Regions from separate parts of the Anaeromicrobium sediminis genome, predicted to be linked through region 3. Evidence: riboswitches for the same ligand, from Rfam matches in the RefSeq annotation. Region 3 holds a riboswitch; each other region holds the start of a gene.
The links. Region 3 has a riboswitch for S-adenosylmethionine ahead of metK (methionine adenosyltransferase). Riboswitches for the same ligand answer to the same signal wherever they lie in the genome.

Region 1: linked by a shared signal. The riboswitch ahead of CCE28_RS21230 (homoserine dehydrogenase) and the one ahead of metK (methionine adenosyltransferase) in region 3 are both predicted to bind S-adenosylmethionine.
Region 2: linked by a shared signal. The riboswitch ahead of CCE28_RS13605 (Na+/H+ antiporter NhaC family protein) and the one ahead of metK (methionine adenosyltransferase) in region 3 are both predicted to bind S-adenosylmethionine.
Region 4: linked by a shared signal. The riboswitch ahead of metF (methylenetetrahydrofolate reductase [NAD(P)H]) and the one ahead of metK (methionine adenosyltransferase) in region 3 are both predicted to bind S-adenosylmethionine.

What each region holds. Positions count from the first base shown of each region.
Region 1 is NZ_NIBG01000038.1:4,062-8,635, forward strand. It holds gene CCE28_RS21220 (DNA polymerase Y family protein) at 1-430, shown strand, start outside; gene CCE28_RS21225 (aspartate kinase) at 503-1,738, opposite strand; gene CCE28_RS21230 (homoserine dehydrogenase) at 1,758-3,020, opposite strand; SAM riboswitch class I at 3,355-3,461, opposite strand; gene thrC (threonine synthase) at 3,598-4,574, shown strand, end outside.
Region 2 is NZ_NIBG01000012.1:22,279-26,852, forward strand. It holds gene clpP (ATP-dependent Clp endopeptidase proteolytic subunit ClpP) at 1-51, shown strand, start outside; gene clpX (ATP-dependent protease ATP-binding subunit ClpX) at 65-1,333, shown strand; gene CCE28_RS13600 (hypothetical protein) at 1,381-2,046, opposite strand; SAM riboswitch class I at 2,221-2,321, shown strand; gene CCE28_RS13605 (Na+/H+ antiporter NhaC family protein) at 2,476-3,768, shown strand; gene CCE28_RS13610 (peptidase associated/transthyretin-like domain-containing protein) at 3,826-4,356, opposite strand; gene CCE28_RS21870 (hypothetical protein) at 4,452-4,574, opposite strand, start outside.
Region 3 is NZ_NIBG01000008.1:165,451-170,024, forward strand. It holds gene CCE28_RS10990 (competence protein ComK) at 1-476, opposite strand, end outside; gene CCE28_RS10995 (sigma-70 family RNA polymerase sigma factor) at 575-1,135, opposite strand; gene metK (methionine adenosyltransferase) at 1,361-2,545, opposite strand; SAM riboswitch class I at 2,746-2,853, opposite strand; gene CCE28_RS11005 (COG2426 family protein) at 2,986-3,453, opposite strand; gene CCE28_RS11010 (tRNA 2-thiocytidine biosynthesis TtcA family protein) at 3,698-4,414, shown strand; gene yyaC (spore protease YyaC) at 4,464-4,574, shown strand, end outside.
Region 4 is NZ_NIBG01000020.1:70,564-75,137, reverse strand. It holds gene ilvB (biosynthetic-type acetolactate synthase large subunit) at 1-1,358, opposite strand, end outside; SAM riboswitch class I at 1,527-1,626, shown strand; SAM riboswitch class I at 1,695-1,795, shown strand; gene metF (methylenetetrahydrofolate reductase [NAD(P)H]) at 1,879-2,775, shown strand; gene CCE28_RS17340 (vitamin B12 dependent-methionine synthase activation domain-containing protein) at 2,813-3,475, shown strand; gene CCE28_RS17335 (homocysteine S-methyltransferase family protein) at 3,465-4,574, shown strand, end outside.

The DNA of each region.
Region 1 (4,574 bases), on a different contig from region 3:
AAGTAAAGAGGATGCCCATAAAGTATTATTATCCTTAACAGAAAATGTATGTATAAGGCTTAGAAAAAAAGAATATAAGTGTAGATCAATTTGTGTAGAAATAAAAAACAATAACTTTAAAAGATATACCCATCAAAAAAAGTTATTTAACCAAACGGATTGTACAGATGTTGTATATGATGAAATAAAGAGATTATTTGATGAAAGTTGGAAAAGGGAACCCCTTAGATATTTAGGTGTAAGAGTGGCAGATTTAACCAAGGACAATTTAGTGCAGTGTTCATTATTTGATGATGAACAAGTACATAAAAAAAGGGAGTTAGATAAGGTATTAGATAATATAAGAAAAGACTTTGGTCAAAGTGTAGTTACAAGGGGAAGTTTATTAAAGAGCAAGTTAAAAGTAAAGGATAAACAATTATTGAGATAGGCACATGAAAAATATATAAGGTGCAGCTATTCCTGTACAGGAATAGCTGCACCTTAAAATAAGGAGAACTTATTAACAAACTTCGCGTTCAAAATCTGAATCAAAGTTAAACTTATCATGAAGGTGACAAAGGCCATCTTCTCCAAATTTTTCATCTATAATACAAGAAATCTTAATTTCTGAAGTACTAATCATTTGAATATTAATACCTGATTCATATAAAGTTTCAAAGAAAGTAGAAGCTACTTCTGCACTTCCTGCTATTCCAGTACCAACTACAGATAATTTACATACCTTACTATCTGATAAGACTTTACTAGCACCAACTTCATTAGCTATTTCTTTACAGATAACTAATGCTTTACTTAAATCGTCAATTTTTACTGTAAAGGAAATATCATTTACTAAATCCCTATTTATATTTTGAATGATCATATCAACAGGTATATGATTTTTAGATAGTTCAGAAAATAATTTAAATGCCACTCCTGGGCGATCAGGTACTTCTAATACAGATAATTTTGCTATATTTTTGTCTAGTGATACTCCCCTCACTTGAACCTTTTCCATTTCACTTACCTCCACAATTTCTGTTCCTTTAGAATCATTAAAACTAGATTTAACTACTAAAGGTATTTTATATTTCCTAGCCATTTCCACAGAACGACCATGTAGTACTTTAGCACCAAGGCTTGCCAATTCTAACATTTCATCATAGGAAATCTTATCTAATAGTTTGGCATTTTTAACTACCCTAGGATCTGCCGTATAAACTCCATCCACATCAGTGTATATTTCACATTTTTCTGCCTTAAGGGCTGCTGCTACGGCCACTGCAGTAGTATCTGAACCACCCCTACCTAATGTGGTAATATCGTTGTTTTCATTAATACCTTGAAAACCTGCCACTATTACTATTTTATCTTGTGACAACTCTTCTTCTATTCTTTCCGTATCTATTTCCGTTATTCTTGCCTTTTTATGATTAGAATCAGTAATGATTCCACACTGGCCTCCCGTTAAAGATATTACCTTTTCTCCTAGGCTTTCTATGGCCATGGCAAGTAAGGCTATGGAAATTTGCTCTCCAGTGGATAAAAGCATATCTAATTCTCTCTCTGGAGGATTCTCATTTATTTGCCTAGCTTTATTCATAAGGTCATCAGTAGTCTTGGCCATGGCAGACACGGTTACGACTACTTTTTTACCTGAGTCTTTTAATTTAACTACCTTTTGAGCAATTCTCTTTATTCTATCTATGGAACCTACAGATGTTCCTCCGTATTTCTGAACTATAATATCCTTCATAAACCTTACTCCTTAAATTTTAAATTCCAATGCATAGGGCATTAGTGTTTAGATCATCCTCTAATCTCACTATAGAGAAATCGTCACCTATAGTATTTAATTGTGAACTTATTATTTCAATAGATTTTGCACTTGTATTATCTGTAATTAATACTAAATTATTTTTCATAGACATGATTGTGAACTTTTGAATGTGATTTTTATCAAGCATGCCAAGTACTCTTGAGATATTTTTAGTATTAACTCTTAAATAATATTTAGAGTTAAATAAATCTAAATCAGCTTCCCTCATATTACCATTTTGTATAAAATGATCAGTCTTGTATTGACCACTTATAATATCATATATATCACAAACTACTGCGTTGGCAGTTGGTTTTTTACCTGCTCCTTGACCGTAAAATTGAAGTTGACCTATTGTATCTCCCACTATGGATACTATATTAAAGGCACCCTTAACTGTGGCCATAGTAGAGTTTTTGTTAACTAATACAGGTTCCACTGATGCAGAAACCTTATTGCCAGAACTTAAAGCTGAACCTACAAGCTTAACAGAAGCTCCTAATTTTTTAAACATGGAAATGTCTAATGTGTTTATATTTGTAATACCACTACATTTTATACTATCCACATCTATTTGATTGTTAAAGGCGATAGATGCCAGTATTGCTAATTTTCTCTTCACATCAAAACCTTCCACATCATCTGTAGGATCTGCTTCTGCATAACCTAGTTCTTGAGCTAACTTTAAGGCTTCATCAAAACCAAGGCCATCATCAATCATTTTAGTTAGGATAAAATTAGTAGTACCATTTAGGATACCCTTAATTTCACTTATGTTATTAATTCTTACATTTTGTTTAAGAGGTTTTATTATAGGTATTCCACCTGCAACACTTGCTTCAAATAGAAATCCCTTTTCGTATTTGTTAGATAAAAATAAAAATTCATCCATATATTTTGCAACTACTGCTTTATTTGCAGTAACCACATGTTTATTGTTTTTAAAAGCTTCACAAATGTATTCATGAGCCTTATCTATTCCTCCAATTACTTCAACCACTATGTGAATATTATCATCATGAAGTATATCATAAGGGTTGGTTGTTAAAATATCCTTTGGAAGTTCTACTTGTCTCTTCTTATTTATATCATTAACTAATATTTTCTTAACAGAAATATCTTTCCCCAATAGTTTCTTTAAATTATTTTCTTCATTATTTAATATTTCATACACTCCAGACCCAACAGTTCCAAGCCCTAGAAGACCTACATTTATCATTTAAAACCACCCTTTCGATGTTCGTGAATAAAAAACACTTGTATTTCTATAGAAAACATTATAACATATATGTTAGAATAATCAATAGAGAAAGTTGAAAAAATTTCAAATAATAATAAATAGCAGTTAACATATAGAATATTGATTAAATTCAAACTATTATCTATAATAGAATGAAAATATGGAATATAATTAAGACGGTATATTATTTTCATTTTATTTCTGAAATATTATTTTTCAACTTTTATTAATTAAATAAAAGATAGCTATCCGTATACTAAAAAAAACCTCTTTCATAAAATGAAAGAGGCACTATTATAAAGAAATGGCGCGTCTCTCATCTGTCTATATGATTACATATAGTTGGAATTGGCACCATTGCTCTTGCGAGCTGGTTGCCGGGCGTCATAGGGCCAGTCCCTCAGCCACTCTTGATAAGAGTAAATATTGAATTTTCTGAATCGATTCACATTTTAGTATAATGGATAGGATGTTAATTGTCAATAATGTCCTTTTAATTAAGGCTTTTAAATTATTAAACAAATATAAAACAATAAAATGACAAGAGGTGGTTAAGGTGAAATATATAAGTACTAGAGATGGATCCGTTGAAGTAAGTTCTTCTTATGGGATTATAAAGGGAATATCAGAGGAAGGTGGACTATTTGTTCCTAAAGCACTTCCTAATAATATAGAGGTAGAAAGTTTCATAGGCAAAACCTATAAAGAAATAGCTACACAAGTACTAAGTGAGTTTTTACATGATTTTTCTAAAGAAGATTTAGAGGAATGTGTGGATAAAGCTTATGATAATAAATTTCATGTGGATGATTTAGTTAATCTTAAAAAAGCAAATAACAGTTTTTTCTTAGAATTATTCCATGGTCCTACTATAGCCTTTAAGGATATGGCTCTTTGTATGTTACCACAACTTATGAATGTGGCAAGAAAAAACATAGGATTTAATAAGGATGTAGTCATACTAACGGCAACATCAGGAGACACGGGTAAAGCTGCCCTAGAAGGCTTTGCCAATGTGGATAATACTAAAATAATAGTATTTTATCCTAAAAATGGAGTAAGTAAAATACAAGAATCTCAGATGATTACTCAGGAGGGGCACAATACTTATGTAGTAGGTATAGAAGGTAACTTTGATGATGCTCAATCTAATGTTAAAGAAATGTTTACGAGTAAAGAGATGAAAGATCACTTAAATAATTTTGGCTATGAATTTTCCTCTGCCAATTCTATAAATATAGGAAGACTAATACCACAGGTAGTCTATTATGTTTATTCTTATGTGAAATTATTAGAAAAGAAAGAGATAAAGACAGGAGAAAAAATAAATGTGGTAGTGCCAACGGGGAATTTTGGTAATATTCTAGCAGCATATTATGCTAAAAATATGGGGGTTAAAATAGATAAATTGATTTGTGCTTCTAATGAAAATAATGTATTGTCAGACTTTTTCAAGGAAGGTATATATGATAAAAGACGTGAATTTAAACAAACCATATCTCCTTCCATGGATATATTGATTTCAAGCAACCT
Region 2 (4,574 bases), on a different contig from region 3:
GAAGAAGCAACAGCTTACGGAATAATCGATAAGGTAATAACTTCTAGATAGTAGAGGTGAAGATATGTCAAGATTTGACGAAAAAAAACAATTAAAATGTTCCTTTTGTGGGAAATCTCAAGATCAAGTAAGAAGGCTTATTGCTGGTCCTAGTGTCTATATATGTGATGAGTGTATTGAACTTTGTCAAGAAATCATCCAAGAAGAGTTTGATGAAAGCATAGAAGTTGATATGGGCGATTTACCTAAGCCAAAGGAGATCAAAAACATATTAGCTGAATATGTAGTAGGTCAAGAAAGAGCTAAGAAGGCCTTAGCTGTAGCTGTGTACAATCATTATAAACGTATTAATCATACGGGTAAAAAAGATGATATAGAAATTCAAAAGAGTAATATAGTTATGGTAGGTCCAACAGGATCTGGAAAGACTTTACTTGCTCAAACATTGGCTAAAATATTAAATGTACCTTTTGCCATAGCTGATGCTACTTCATTGACAGAGGCTGGATATGTGGGAGAAGATGTGGAAAACATCCTATTAAAACTTATTCAAGCGGCTGATTATGATATAGAAAAGGCTGAAAAGGGAATCATCTATATAGATGAAATAGACAAGATAGCAAGAAAATCTGATAATCCGTCTATTACAAGGGATGTATCTGGAGAAGGTGTACAACAAGCCCTACTAAAGATATTAGAGGGAACTGTTGCTAGTGTTCCTCCACAAGGTGGAAGAAAGCATCCACACCAAGAATTCATTCAAATAGATACTACTAATGTGTTATTTATTTGCGGTGGTGCCTTTGATGGATTAGATAAGGTTATTCAAAAGAGAATTGGTAAAAAGACTATGGGCTTTGGTGCTGATATTCAAAGTAAGGAAGTAAAAGACATTGGTCAATTACTTGGTAAAATCGAGCCAGAAGATCTATTAAAATATGGTCTAATTCCAGAATTCGTAGGAAGAATTCCTGTTATGGTAACATTAGAGCAATTAGATGAAGAATCACTAGTGGCCATATTAAAGGAGCCTAAGAATGCTATAGTAAAACAATATAAAAAGTTGTTTGAAATAGATAATGTGGAATTAGATATAGAAGAGGATGCTTTAATAGAAATCGCTAAAAAGGCCATAGAAAGAAAAACTGGTGCAAGGGGACTGCGTAGTATTGTGGAGAACCTAATGCTAGATGTAATGTTTGAAATTCCGTCTAGGGATGATATAGAAAAGTGTGTAATAACTAAAGAAACAGTTGTAAACAAAAACGAACCTACTTTAGTTATTTCAGACAAAAAGAAAAAGAAAAAAGTTAAAAAAGAAAGCGCTTCATAAAAAAGCAAAAGGAGATGAATTAAATTCATCTCCTTTTAATTTAAATACTAACTTGCAGGAACTTGACCAAAATCAGTGTTTATATATTCCTTTAAATCCTCTTCAGACACACTTAGTTCAATAAATTCCTTTGCACTATCATCTAAAGGCATGTAATAAAATACTACATTTTCATCTTTAAAGTATAACCTTACTCCCTCTGCTTCTATTCCTTCTTTTATTCCTTTATCTTTAGCCTTTTGGTCTAGTATTCTCATTACTTCTTCTTTAGACTTAATAAGATTATCATACGTAATCTCATTTGAAGAATTCATATCTAGATTAATACTTTGTTGAATATTAATTTTACCATGACCTTGTATTTCACCAGTACCTTTGAATAATACACTTAATATATTTTCATCCATTCTCGTGATCTCATAGTCTATTTGCACATGGTTGTAAATATCTTCATTTCCATATATATCAGCAATTCTTTTTAAGCTTTGATTCATATAATCCATTAAAAGTTCTCCAGGATAATCTATAACTTGAGGATAATCTATTTTTGTATCTTTAGACTCTACCTCCAGAACTTCTTTAGTTATATTATAGTTTAAAACTAATTTGTTATCTTCAGTTTCCTTCTCTGATATATTTGATTCTTGTTTACTGCACCCTACAAAGGTGAAAATTAATAAAACTGCAACTACTAAACTTAATAATCTTTTCATAATTGTCCTCCTAGTATTTTTTATTACATGCATTAGACGGATGAATAATACAAAAAGTTTCACTAAATATAAAATTTATTTTTTTAGAGTAGAAATGTCTGTGTGAAAAAAACATTTGACAATATTTATTCTTTTAGCTATAATCATATACGTTGTGAAAAACAATTAAATATAATCTTATCAAGAGCGGCGGAGGGACTGGCCCTATGAAGCCCGGCAACCTAGATTAAATTCTGTGGTGCTAAATCCAGCAGGTGATACCTGGCAGATAAGGGACAAAGGAAATTTAACTTCTTGCATTATCTGCAAGAAGTTTTTTTAGTTTATAAGGAAATTAAAAAGTAATTAATGTGCACAGCTTTTTAAATTCAAATGATTGTCCCTAGAAAAATATGTACTTTATTTAAACTATACGTAGGAGGAAGGATTATGAATAATAAAAAAAGTAGTTTAGCATTGTTACCATTATTAGTTTTCTTAGTTATGTATTTAGTAACATCTATTATAATAGGAGATTTTTATAAGATGCCTGTAAGTGTATCTTTTCTAGTGGCTAGCATAGTAGCCATCTGTATGAATCCTAAGGAGAAGATTTCTCATAAAATAGAGATTTTTTGCAAAGGGGCAGGAAACACTAATATTATAATCATGTGCTTTATATTCATATTAGCAGGAGCCTTTGCTGGGGTGGCTAGAGAAATGGGAGCTGTAGATTCTACAGTAAACTTAGGTCTCAGCATATTACCAGGAAACATATTAATAGCAGGAATATTTGTAATTGGTTGTTTCATATCCCTATCTATAGGAACTTCTGTGGGGACTATAGTTGCCCTATCACCAGTGGCCATAGGGTTAGCTGAAAAGATAGACATATCTTTAGGCCTTGCTTTAGGTGCTGTAATTAGTGGAGCCATGTTTGGAGATAACCTATCTATGATATCAGATACTACTATTGCAGCGGCACGTACTCAAGGTTGTGAGATGAGAGATAAATTTAGGATGAACTTCTTAATAGTAGTACCAGCAGCCATTGTAACAGGGATTATATTTGTTTTAATAGGAAATGGAAACAATACTGCCATAGGAGGAGACCATCCATACAGTATAATTAAAGTAGTTACTTATTTAGTGGTATTAATAGGAGCTTTATCAGGAATAAATGTATTTGTAGTTTTAACTGGAGGAACATTATTTGCAGGAGTTGTAGGTATTATGACAAATTCCTTTGACATATGGGGTTTTGTATCAGCCGTATCTAATGGAATCAATGGTATGGCAGAGATTATAATAATATCCTTATTAATTGGTGGTATGGTTGAAGTAATCAAATTTAACGGTGGAATTAATTTCTTACTAGATTTTATTAGAAATAGAATATCTAGTAAAAGGGGAGCTGAATTTGGAATTGCCCTATTAGTTGGTGTGGTTGATTTGTGTACAGCTAACAATACTATTGCCATAGTAATGACAGGTCCAATTGCTAAAGATATAGCAGATGAGTATAATATAGAACCAAAGAGATCAGCTAGTATACTAGATACTTTTTCATGCTTCTGCCAGGGGATTATTCCCTATGGAGCTCAAATTCTTGTGGCAGTGGGAGTGGCATCAAATAAGGTTTCTTCATTTGATATAATGAGATATTTATACTACCCCTACTTAATGGGAATATGTGCAGTAATAGCCATATTAATAGGAGTGCCAAAGCTTAAAGAAGCATAATAAAAACAGGATAGGTAATACCTATCCTGTTTTTATTATGCTTCTTTAAGTATTATATTAACCAAGATCATCTTCAACTTTTTTTAGAAGTATAGATTGGTGATGATTTTGTCCAGGCATGATTTTTATATTGTATATTTTCTCCTTAAAATATCTTCCAAGATATGCATATAAGGTATAATAGCCTGGTGGCAAATTTTCGATGACGAAGTTTCCATTATCATCTGATTTAGTTTGGCATACTGGATATGTCTTAGAATCATCATAGGATCCAAAGTATAGTAAAACAATTGCATTTGGAGTGATTTCCCTATTACTTTTTGAATAGATTACTCCAGCGATTTTACCAGCAAAGTTATCCATATTATTATCCATAGTTAATTGAACATTTTGGAAATTAAATTGGGAAGGATGGGTTTCTAGGTGCTGGTCTTGGCCTAAATCATGCATGCTTTTTTGAATACTAGATTGATCTAGAGTTTTTTCAGTATTGTCTTTTTCTGTTAGGTATTCTGTTTCAATCACATCATTTTTTTTAGTAGAATCATTAATTTGGATTTCTTGTGGAAGATTTTCCCATGGACTCATAAAAGTACCTCCTATAATTTCTAAAAGGATTGGTGCTTATGTATATGATATTTTTAAAATGGTGGGGGGAAGCCCCCCACTATTTTAATGAATATCTAGCACCAAGGATGCTTCTTCTTATCTTCAATTTCGGCTTCTGCTTTAGCTTTGTTTCTATTTTTGTTCTTAGCATCTGCGTCAGCTTTATTTCTAGCTCTATTTTTAGCATCTGCATCTGC
Region 3 (4,574 bases):
AATTCATAGGACATGGGATTTTTTTTAGTATTTTCATTTAATATGAGTTTTACATTGTTAAAATCCCTTTTTACACTATGAATCCTCTGTAGTACCTGTATTTCATGTCCATTTTCCATTATTAATTTAGTGTGTCTTCCATCTTCTACTATATCTTTTACAAAATGAAAGTTCACATATCCATAGGCTCCATCGTTTTGAAATTTAGGCTTCCTAGTTTTAAAGGGAACTAATATGAGTTCTTCATTTATTACAATGGGAATACCTAATCTCTTATTTATAACTTTTCCATATCTTCTTCTAAATGCACTTAAATGCAGTGCATATTCATTACATATTCTCCTTAAAACAGTTCTTACTCTTTTATACTCTATATGACTATTTTCCATGGTTATTATGTTAGTTCCATTGCCTTTATCATATATGGGAATTATGGCTATTATGGATTCCTCTAATATATCTTCTATGCGTTCCATAATTTCACCTCGCTCTTTCTTTCGAACATGTGTTCGTATATTTATTATACCATTATATGAAAAAAAATCTAGCTATAAGTGGTAATTTTTTGAAATTGTTAAGATCTAGAAATAAAATCTCTTATTTTCTTTATGGCTCTCTCTTTCATTTTAGCTCCACTATAATAAGTTAAATCTAAGGTCACGCATATGTCTTTTAACTTCATATTTTTGACATAATAAAGGTAAATTATTTTTCTGGAATTCATATCTAATTTTTCTATAGCCTTTAGGATTTCATCCGTATTTTCTTTTTTTATAAGAATATCTTCACTGTTCTCTCCAGAATCAAGAATCTCTAATAAAGATTCCTTTCCGTGCCTTTTTTCTATTGGCACTGTATCTAGTGTTTTTTTATTGCTTTTATTTAAGTACATATACTTAAGTTTCATCTTCACATATCCCAAAAAGGGAGTGTTTTTATTTTCCTTAAATTCATTAATACTTTTTAGTATTTCTACTTTCCCATCCTCATATAGATCCTCAAATAATTCATTATTATAGTTATATTTTTTTATGGAACTGATAATTAATGGTCTTAGATTTTCAACTATCTTTAATTTTGAATCTTGATTTCCAACTTTAGCCGATTCTAAAAGGTCCTTCATTTTATATTCCAAAGAATATCCTCCAATGAAAAACCGGTTTCTCTTTTATTTGCGCAACCTTATTCTATTGGCAAATAGAGTTTTTGTTAAATGACCACTTATGAAAAGTGAGGCTTAACTTCTAGAAAATGATTAAGGGTTTAGAGATTTTGTCCCTAAACCCTTAACCATTTTCTAGAACCTTATTTATATATACAAAAAAATAAAAGGAGCGAAAAAATTTCGCTCCTTTTATTTCTACTCTAAACCTTCTTTTCTTAAGATTTCAGCTTTGTCTGTCTTTTCCCATGGAAGATCTACATCTGTTCTTCCAAAGTGACCATAAGCAGCAGTTTGCTTGTAAATTGGTCTTCTTAAATCTAAATCTCTAATAATTGCAGCTGGTCTTAAATCAAAATGCTTGTTAACTAACTCTTCAATTTTTTCTTCTGCAATCTTTCCAGTTCCAAAAGTTTCTACTAATACGGATACTGGTCTTGCCACACCTATAGCATATGCTAATTCAATTTCACACTTGTCAGCAAGTCCTGCAGCAACGATGTTCTTAGCCACATATCTAGCAGCATAAGCAGCTGAACGGTCAACTTTTGTAGGATCTTTTCCAGAGAATGCTCCACCACCGTGTCTTGAATATCCACCATAAGTGTCAACTATGATCTTTCTTCCTGTTAGACCAGCATCACCTTGAGGTCCACCTATAACAAATCTTCCAGTTGGGTTTATAAAATACTTAGTCTCAGCATCTAATAACTCAGCTGGTACAATAGGCTTAACTACATTCTCAATTAAGTCCTTTTCAATAGTTGGTTGTTCCACTTCTGGAGCATGTTGAGTTGATATAACTATAGTATCTACTCTTACTGGCTTTCCATCCACATACTCAACTGTTACTTGAGTTTTTCCATCTGGACGAAGGTAGTCTAATGTACCATCTTTTCTCACATCAGATAATCTCTTAGCTAATCTGTGAGATAGAGAAATAGGCATTGGCATAAGCTCTGGTGTTTCATTACAAGCAAAACCAAACATTAATCCTTGATCTCCTGCTCCTGTATTTAACTCATCTTCCATTTGTCCTTCTCTAGATTCTAGTGCTTCATTTACTCCCATAGCAATATCTGGTGATTGCTCATCAATAGAAGTAAGTACTGCACAAGTGTCACAGTCAAATCCATATTTAGCTCTATCATATCCGATTTCTTTAATAGTCTGTCTTACAACCTTAGGAATATCCACATAACAATTAGTAGTAATTTCTCCTGCTACTAATACTAATCCTGTAGTAACTGAAGTTTCTGCCGCTACACGAGCATTTGGGTCCTTTTCAAAAATTGCGTCTAATATAGAATCTGAAATTTGGTCACAGATTTTATCTGGATGTCCTTCTGTAACAGATTCTGAAGTAAATAATCTTCTTGCCATTTTAAAGCCTCCTAGTTTTTTTATTTTCAGGTAACTGGTGACAAACTATATGATCGTTTTTCCTTTGTTGTTATGGATTAACATTTTTTATATAATCTCTCACCAACTACCTGTATCATTTTCTTTTATAGTTTTACCCTAAATTCAATTAAAAAAACCTCTTCACAAAGAAGAGGCATTATAATTAAAAATTATTATTGTCCTCATCTTTCAAGATTGTTTTTTACAATCTCGTAGGATTTAGCACCGTGTAAACACCGGTTGCTGGGCATCATAGGGCCTATTCCCTCAGCCACTCGCAATAAGGATTTGCTTTTATTAATTTTTTCAATTTATAGTAACATTTATGTAGAATTATGTCAACAGTTTTTTTGTCGTTCGTTTTTCGTTAGTCGTTTTTCATAAAAGATTAACCATTAACGACTAACAAATAACGTGTTTTATATGTTTGCTACCACATTACTCAAATAAGCAATAATAAGTGCAGCTATAGTATTTCCTATAAGTATATTTATAAGTGCTGGAACAAATCTTATTTTAAGAAGTGATGCTGCCATGGCCCCTGTCCACACACCAGTTGTAGGTATAGGAACGGCTACAAATAATAACAATCCTATTGCCTTGTACTTATGGATAGTACTAGTCTTTTTAATAGTCCTATTTACTATTTTATCCACTATCTTTTTCATATAATCATTTTCCCTAAGCTTTTCAAAAACAGGTTCCAATAATACTAATAAAAAAGGTACAGGAATCATACTTCCTATCATTCCTATTATTAGTGCTTTTATAGGGTCTACTCCCATAGATATCCCCAGTGGTATGGCTCCCCTCAGTTCCATAACAGGCATGGCTGCCACTAGAAGAACTACCATTTCTTTCGACATATAATTTAGTAAACTAGTCATTTCATTTCTCCCTTTGAACGATTTCCCTAAGCTTAATTATAATATATATATATATAAAGTTAAAGAAGAATTCGCCTCTTTTAATTTACTTTTAACCTAAATTAAATTAACATATAATAAGTATATATTTGAAAGTTAGACGTTAAAGGTCTATCGTTAGTAGTCTATTCTTAATAATTATTTAAATTCCAACGATTAACTACTCACGAAGAACGAATAACCATTGTCAGAAAGGAAGAAATTCATGAAAAAAATTGTAGGATGCGTTAAAAGAGCAGTTGAAGAATTTAATATGATAGAAGATGGAGATGTGGTAGGTGTAGGTGTATCTGGTGGAAAAGATAGCTCAGCTTTGCTTTATGCTTTAAGGTTATATCAAAACTTTTCTAAAGCAAAATTTCAAATAAAGGCATTAACTTTAACATTAGGATTTGAAGGATTCGACATAAGTCCCATTACAAAATTCTGCAATGAGTTAGGAATAGAGCATGTAGTAGTACCCACACAAATAGGTAAGGTCATATTCGAAGAAAGAAAAGAAAAAAATCCCTGTTCCCTATGTGCTCGTATGAGACGTGGTAGACTTCATAACCTTTGTAAAGAGCTAGGAGTAACTAAATTGGCATTAGGCCATCATGCAGATGATGCAATCCAAACCCTATTTTTAAGTATGTTTTATGAAGGAAGATTAAACACTTTTGAACCTGTAACATACTTAGATAGAAAAGATTTAATAATGATTCGTCCCCTCATGTATGCCTATGAGAAAGATATTATATCATCAGTGGACAGACATAATATCCCAGTAGTAGAAAGTCCTTGTCCTGCTAATAAAAAGACACAGCGAGAATATGCTAAGGAATTAATTAATGATATAGAGAAAGATATTCCAAATGTAAAGGCCAATATATTACGTGCCATGGAAAATAAAGATCAAATGTATTTATGGTTTAAAAAGTAGTCATATATCCCCTTCATTATATATATATATAATAGGGGGGGTGTACTCTTTGAAACTAGACTATTTAAAATCCCAATTAATCACTCGTGTTCATCACACTAGTGAGGAAGCTTCAGTTAAATTAACTCATTCAATAAGAGAGAAATTAAGTGAATCAACA
Region 4 (4,574 bases), on a different contig from region 3:
GGTAGATCATTTTGTCCAATAGTACCTAATTCACCTAGAGACATTTGAAGACCACCATCACCGGTAACACATATGACCTTATTGGTACTGGCAAATTGGGCCCCGATAGATGCAGGTAGGGAGTATCCCATAGTGCCAAGTCCACCAGATGTGAATATGGATCTTTTACCCATAAATTTAAAGTTTTTAATAGTCCAAATTTGGTTTTGTCCTACGTCAGCTGTAACTATACAATCATTGTGAGCTTTATCAGATAGATAGTTTAGAGCTACCTTGGGATTCACATATTTTTCATCTAATATATTATTTTCTTTTTCAGTAGACTTAATAATTTGTAATTGGTTTATCCAATCCTTAGTATCTAGATTAGTTATTTTTTTATTGAATTCTTGTAATATGGTTTTAGCATCACCAACTATAGGTACATGGGATTTTATATTCTTGCCCACTTCAGCTGGATCAATATCTATATGGATTATATCAATATCATTATTTAAAGATTGAATTAGATTATGGGCCCTATCGGCTATTCTGGCTCCTATAATCATTATTAAATCAGCTTGGCTAACTATATTTTTAGAGCCCTTATTCCCATGGATTCCGATCATTCCTAAATGATATGTGGAATCTTCGTTTAATGCACCTATACCCATAAGAGTATGGATTACAGGTATTTGTCCCTTGTTTACAAATTCTCTAAATTCATCTACTGCATTTGCACAAATTATACCTCCACCTACACAAATGAGAGGACGCTTAGAACCTTTTAATTTATTTAAGGCACGTTTAATTTGTCCTAGATGACCTTTGTATGTGGGTTTATATCCTAGTATATTTATGTTTGAAGGGTAATTGAATTTCATTTTTTGCCTTTGTATATCTACAGGAATATCAATAAGCACTGGCCCAGGACGACCAGTCTTTGCTATATAAAAGGCTTCTTTTATTATCTTAGGAATATCCTCAGCTTTTTTAACTAAATAATTGTGTTTTGTGAAAGGTTCTGTAGATCCTACTATATCTGCTTCCTGAAATACATCTTTACCTATTAGGTTGGAATTTACTTGGCCTGTAATTACTACTAGCGGAATAGAATCCATATAGGCAGTAGCTATCCCTGTGATTAAGTTTGTAGCTCCAGGTCCAGATGTGGCCAAACAGACCCCCACTTCTTTACTAGCCCGGGCATAGCCGCTGGCACAATGGGCAGCAGATTGTTCATGGCGGACTAAGATATGGTCTATATTAGAGTGTCTGAGAGACTCATAAAGAGGTAAGACCGCCCCTCCTGGATACCCAAATATAAATTTTACATTCTCTTTTTCTAAACACTTAATGATAATATCTGATGTTTTCATATCTTATCTCCTTTTAAAAATATTTCAACTATCGTAGCAAAAAATAAGACAGATGTCAATAAATTCTCAAAATTAAGAAAATTATTTTTGGAATAAATAAAAATTAAGTATAAAGGTATTGACATATGTTTCCACTATATATATAATTGATATAATTTAATATGATAAAACTTATCTAGAGAGGTGGAGGGACTGGCCCTGTGAAACCCGGCAACCTGCGTAAAGCGAAGGTGCTAAATCCTGCAGCAATTAAGCTGAAAGATGAGAAACTATTTTTAGTAGATAAACCTCTTTCAGTATGAAAGAGGTTTTTTAAAATTAAAAAAGTTAATACAGATTTCATCAAGAGAGGTGGAGGGACTGGCCCTATGAAGCCCGGCAACCTGCGTAAAAGCTAAGGTGCCAAATCCTGCAGCAATTAAGCTGGAAGATGAGAGTAAAGTTTAAACATATAAACTCTCTTATCTTTAAGAGAGTTTTTCATTTTGTTAATAACCTATTTTTAATGAGGAGTGAGAATATGAAGATTAAAAACTTATTTAACCAAAAAAGACCAGTTATTTCTTTTGAAATTTTTCCACCAAAGAAAAGTAGTTCTATAGATACTATATATAAAACTATTGATGGATTAGCAGAATTAAAACCAGATTATATAAGTGTTACTTATGGAGCAGGAGGTAGTGGTGAGGAAAATAAGACATTAGAAATTGCATCTATAGTTAAGAATAAATATAATATAGAGGCATTGGCCCACCTTACTTGTATATCTTCAACAAAGGATGAAATAGACAGTGTACTAAGAGAGCTTAAAGAAAATAATATTGAAAACATTTTAGCTCTGCGGGGGGATCTTCCTAATGATCCTAATTTCAAATTTCCAGATCCCCTACATTACAGATATGGATCCGATTTAGTTAAACATATTAAGAAGAATGGAGAATTTTCCATAGGAGGAGCTTGTTACCCTGAAGGGCATATAGAAAATGATAATATGGATAATGATATAGAAAATTTAATAAGAAAAATTAATTATGGTACAGACTTTTTAATAACTCAATTATTCTTTGAAAATAATAATTTTTATAAGTTTCATGAAGATTTAGTAAAGAAGGGGGTAAATATCCCTATACAAGCAGGGATTATGCCTGTTACTAATAAAAAACAAGTAGAGAGGATTGTATCCCTTTGTGGATCATATATACCACCTAAATTTATGAAAATAATGAATAAATATGAACATAACAAGGAAGCCCTAATGGAGGCAGGTATATGTTATGCTACAGAGCAAATAATAGATTTACTATCTTCTGGAATTGATGGAATCCATATATATACTATGAATAAACCAGAAATAGCACATAGAATAACAAAGAATATAGGTTGTGTAGTAAAGGCATTAAATGAAAAAGCCGTATAAGTAGTGATACTTAATAAGTAAAGGGTGGGAGATATGGATGTGTATAGACAAAAAAGAGGTTCTTAGATATTTGGGATATAAGAATCAACATATGGATGAAAAACTAAATAATCTTATAGATGAGTGTATGGCAGAAATAAAATCCATATCTAAACCCAAATATGTGTATGATATATTTTCTATAAATAAGGATAATGGGTTCACATTAGAAAATACTAACTTTATTTTAGAAGGAAAAAATATAAAGGATCATTTAAAGAATTCCACTAAATGTGCTGTAATGGTGGCAACCTTAGGAAGTATGGTTGATTCTAAGATAAAGTATTATGAAAAGATCAGTTTAACAAGGGCTCTCATATTAGATGCCTGTGCCACCACTTATATAGAGCATATTTGTGATGGGGTTGAAGATGAAATTAAAGAAATTGCAAGGAAAGAAGGTAAAAATATTACCTTTAGATATAGTCCTGGATATGGAGATTTTTCTATTAAAGTACAAAGTAAAATACTAAATATATTAGATGCTAATAAAAGAGTTGGAGTTACTTCAACGGAATCTAGTATATTGATACCTAGAAAATCAGTAACAGCTTTTATTGGGTTTCAGATAGAGGAAAAAGAAAAGATAAATAAATGCTTAAGTTGCAATAAATATAAGAGTTGTAGTTTTAGAAAAGGAGAGATTAGTTGTGGATATTAGGGAAAAGTTAAAGGATTCCATATTGTTTTTTGATGGTGCCATGGGTACTATGTTACAGGAAAGAGGATTAAAGAGGGGTGAAGTACCAGAAACCTATAATATAATATATCCTCAAATAGTAAAAGAAATTCACCAAAAATATATAGAAGCAGGGACAGACATAATAACTACAAATACCTTTGGAGCTAATGAATTAAAACTAAAAGATACATCCTACTCCGTTGAAGAGATAATAGATGCGGCAGTGAAAAATGCTAAGGAAGTGGCAGGGAATAAATATGTGGCTCTAGATATGGGGCCAATAGGTCAAATGATGGAACCGATGGGAACACTGAAATTTGAAAGGGCTTATGACATATTTAAGAGGCAAGTAATAGCAGGAACTAAGGCTGGATGTGATTTAATATTAATAGAAACCATATCAGATTTATATGAGATGAAGGCAGCCGTATTGGCAGCAAAAGAAAATAGTAATTTACCCATATTTGCCACTATGACCTTTGAAGAAGACGGACGTACTTTTACCGGAACAGATCCTATTAGTATGGTAGTTTTCCTAGAAGGTATTGGAGTAGATGTATTAGGAATGAATTGTTCATTGGGGCCTAATGAAAGTAAACATATAGTAACTAAAATATTAGATTATGCATCAATACCTGTTATGATACAGCCAAATGCTGGTTTACCTAAAATTGTTGATGGAAATACGGTTTATGATGTGACACCAGAGGAATTTGGAACTACCATAGAAGAGCTACAGTCTTTAGGAGTTAGAGTATTTGGAGGATGTTGTGGTACAAATGATAATTTCATAAGGGAAGTGGTAAATAGACTAAAGGATAAAGATTCAGCTAAAATAGAAAATAAAGAATTTACTGCTGTAACTTCTGCCACAAAAAATGTAATAATTGATGAAGTTGTTATCATTGGAGAGAGAATAAATCCAACAGGAAAGAAAAAGTTTAAAGAAGCACTTAGGAATAAGGATATAGACTATATATTAAAAGAAGCCATACTACAAAAGGAAAAGGGAGCACATGTATTAGATGTGAATGTAGGCCTACCAGAAATCGATGAGATAAGCCTATTAAGGGACGTA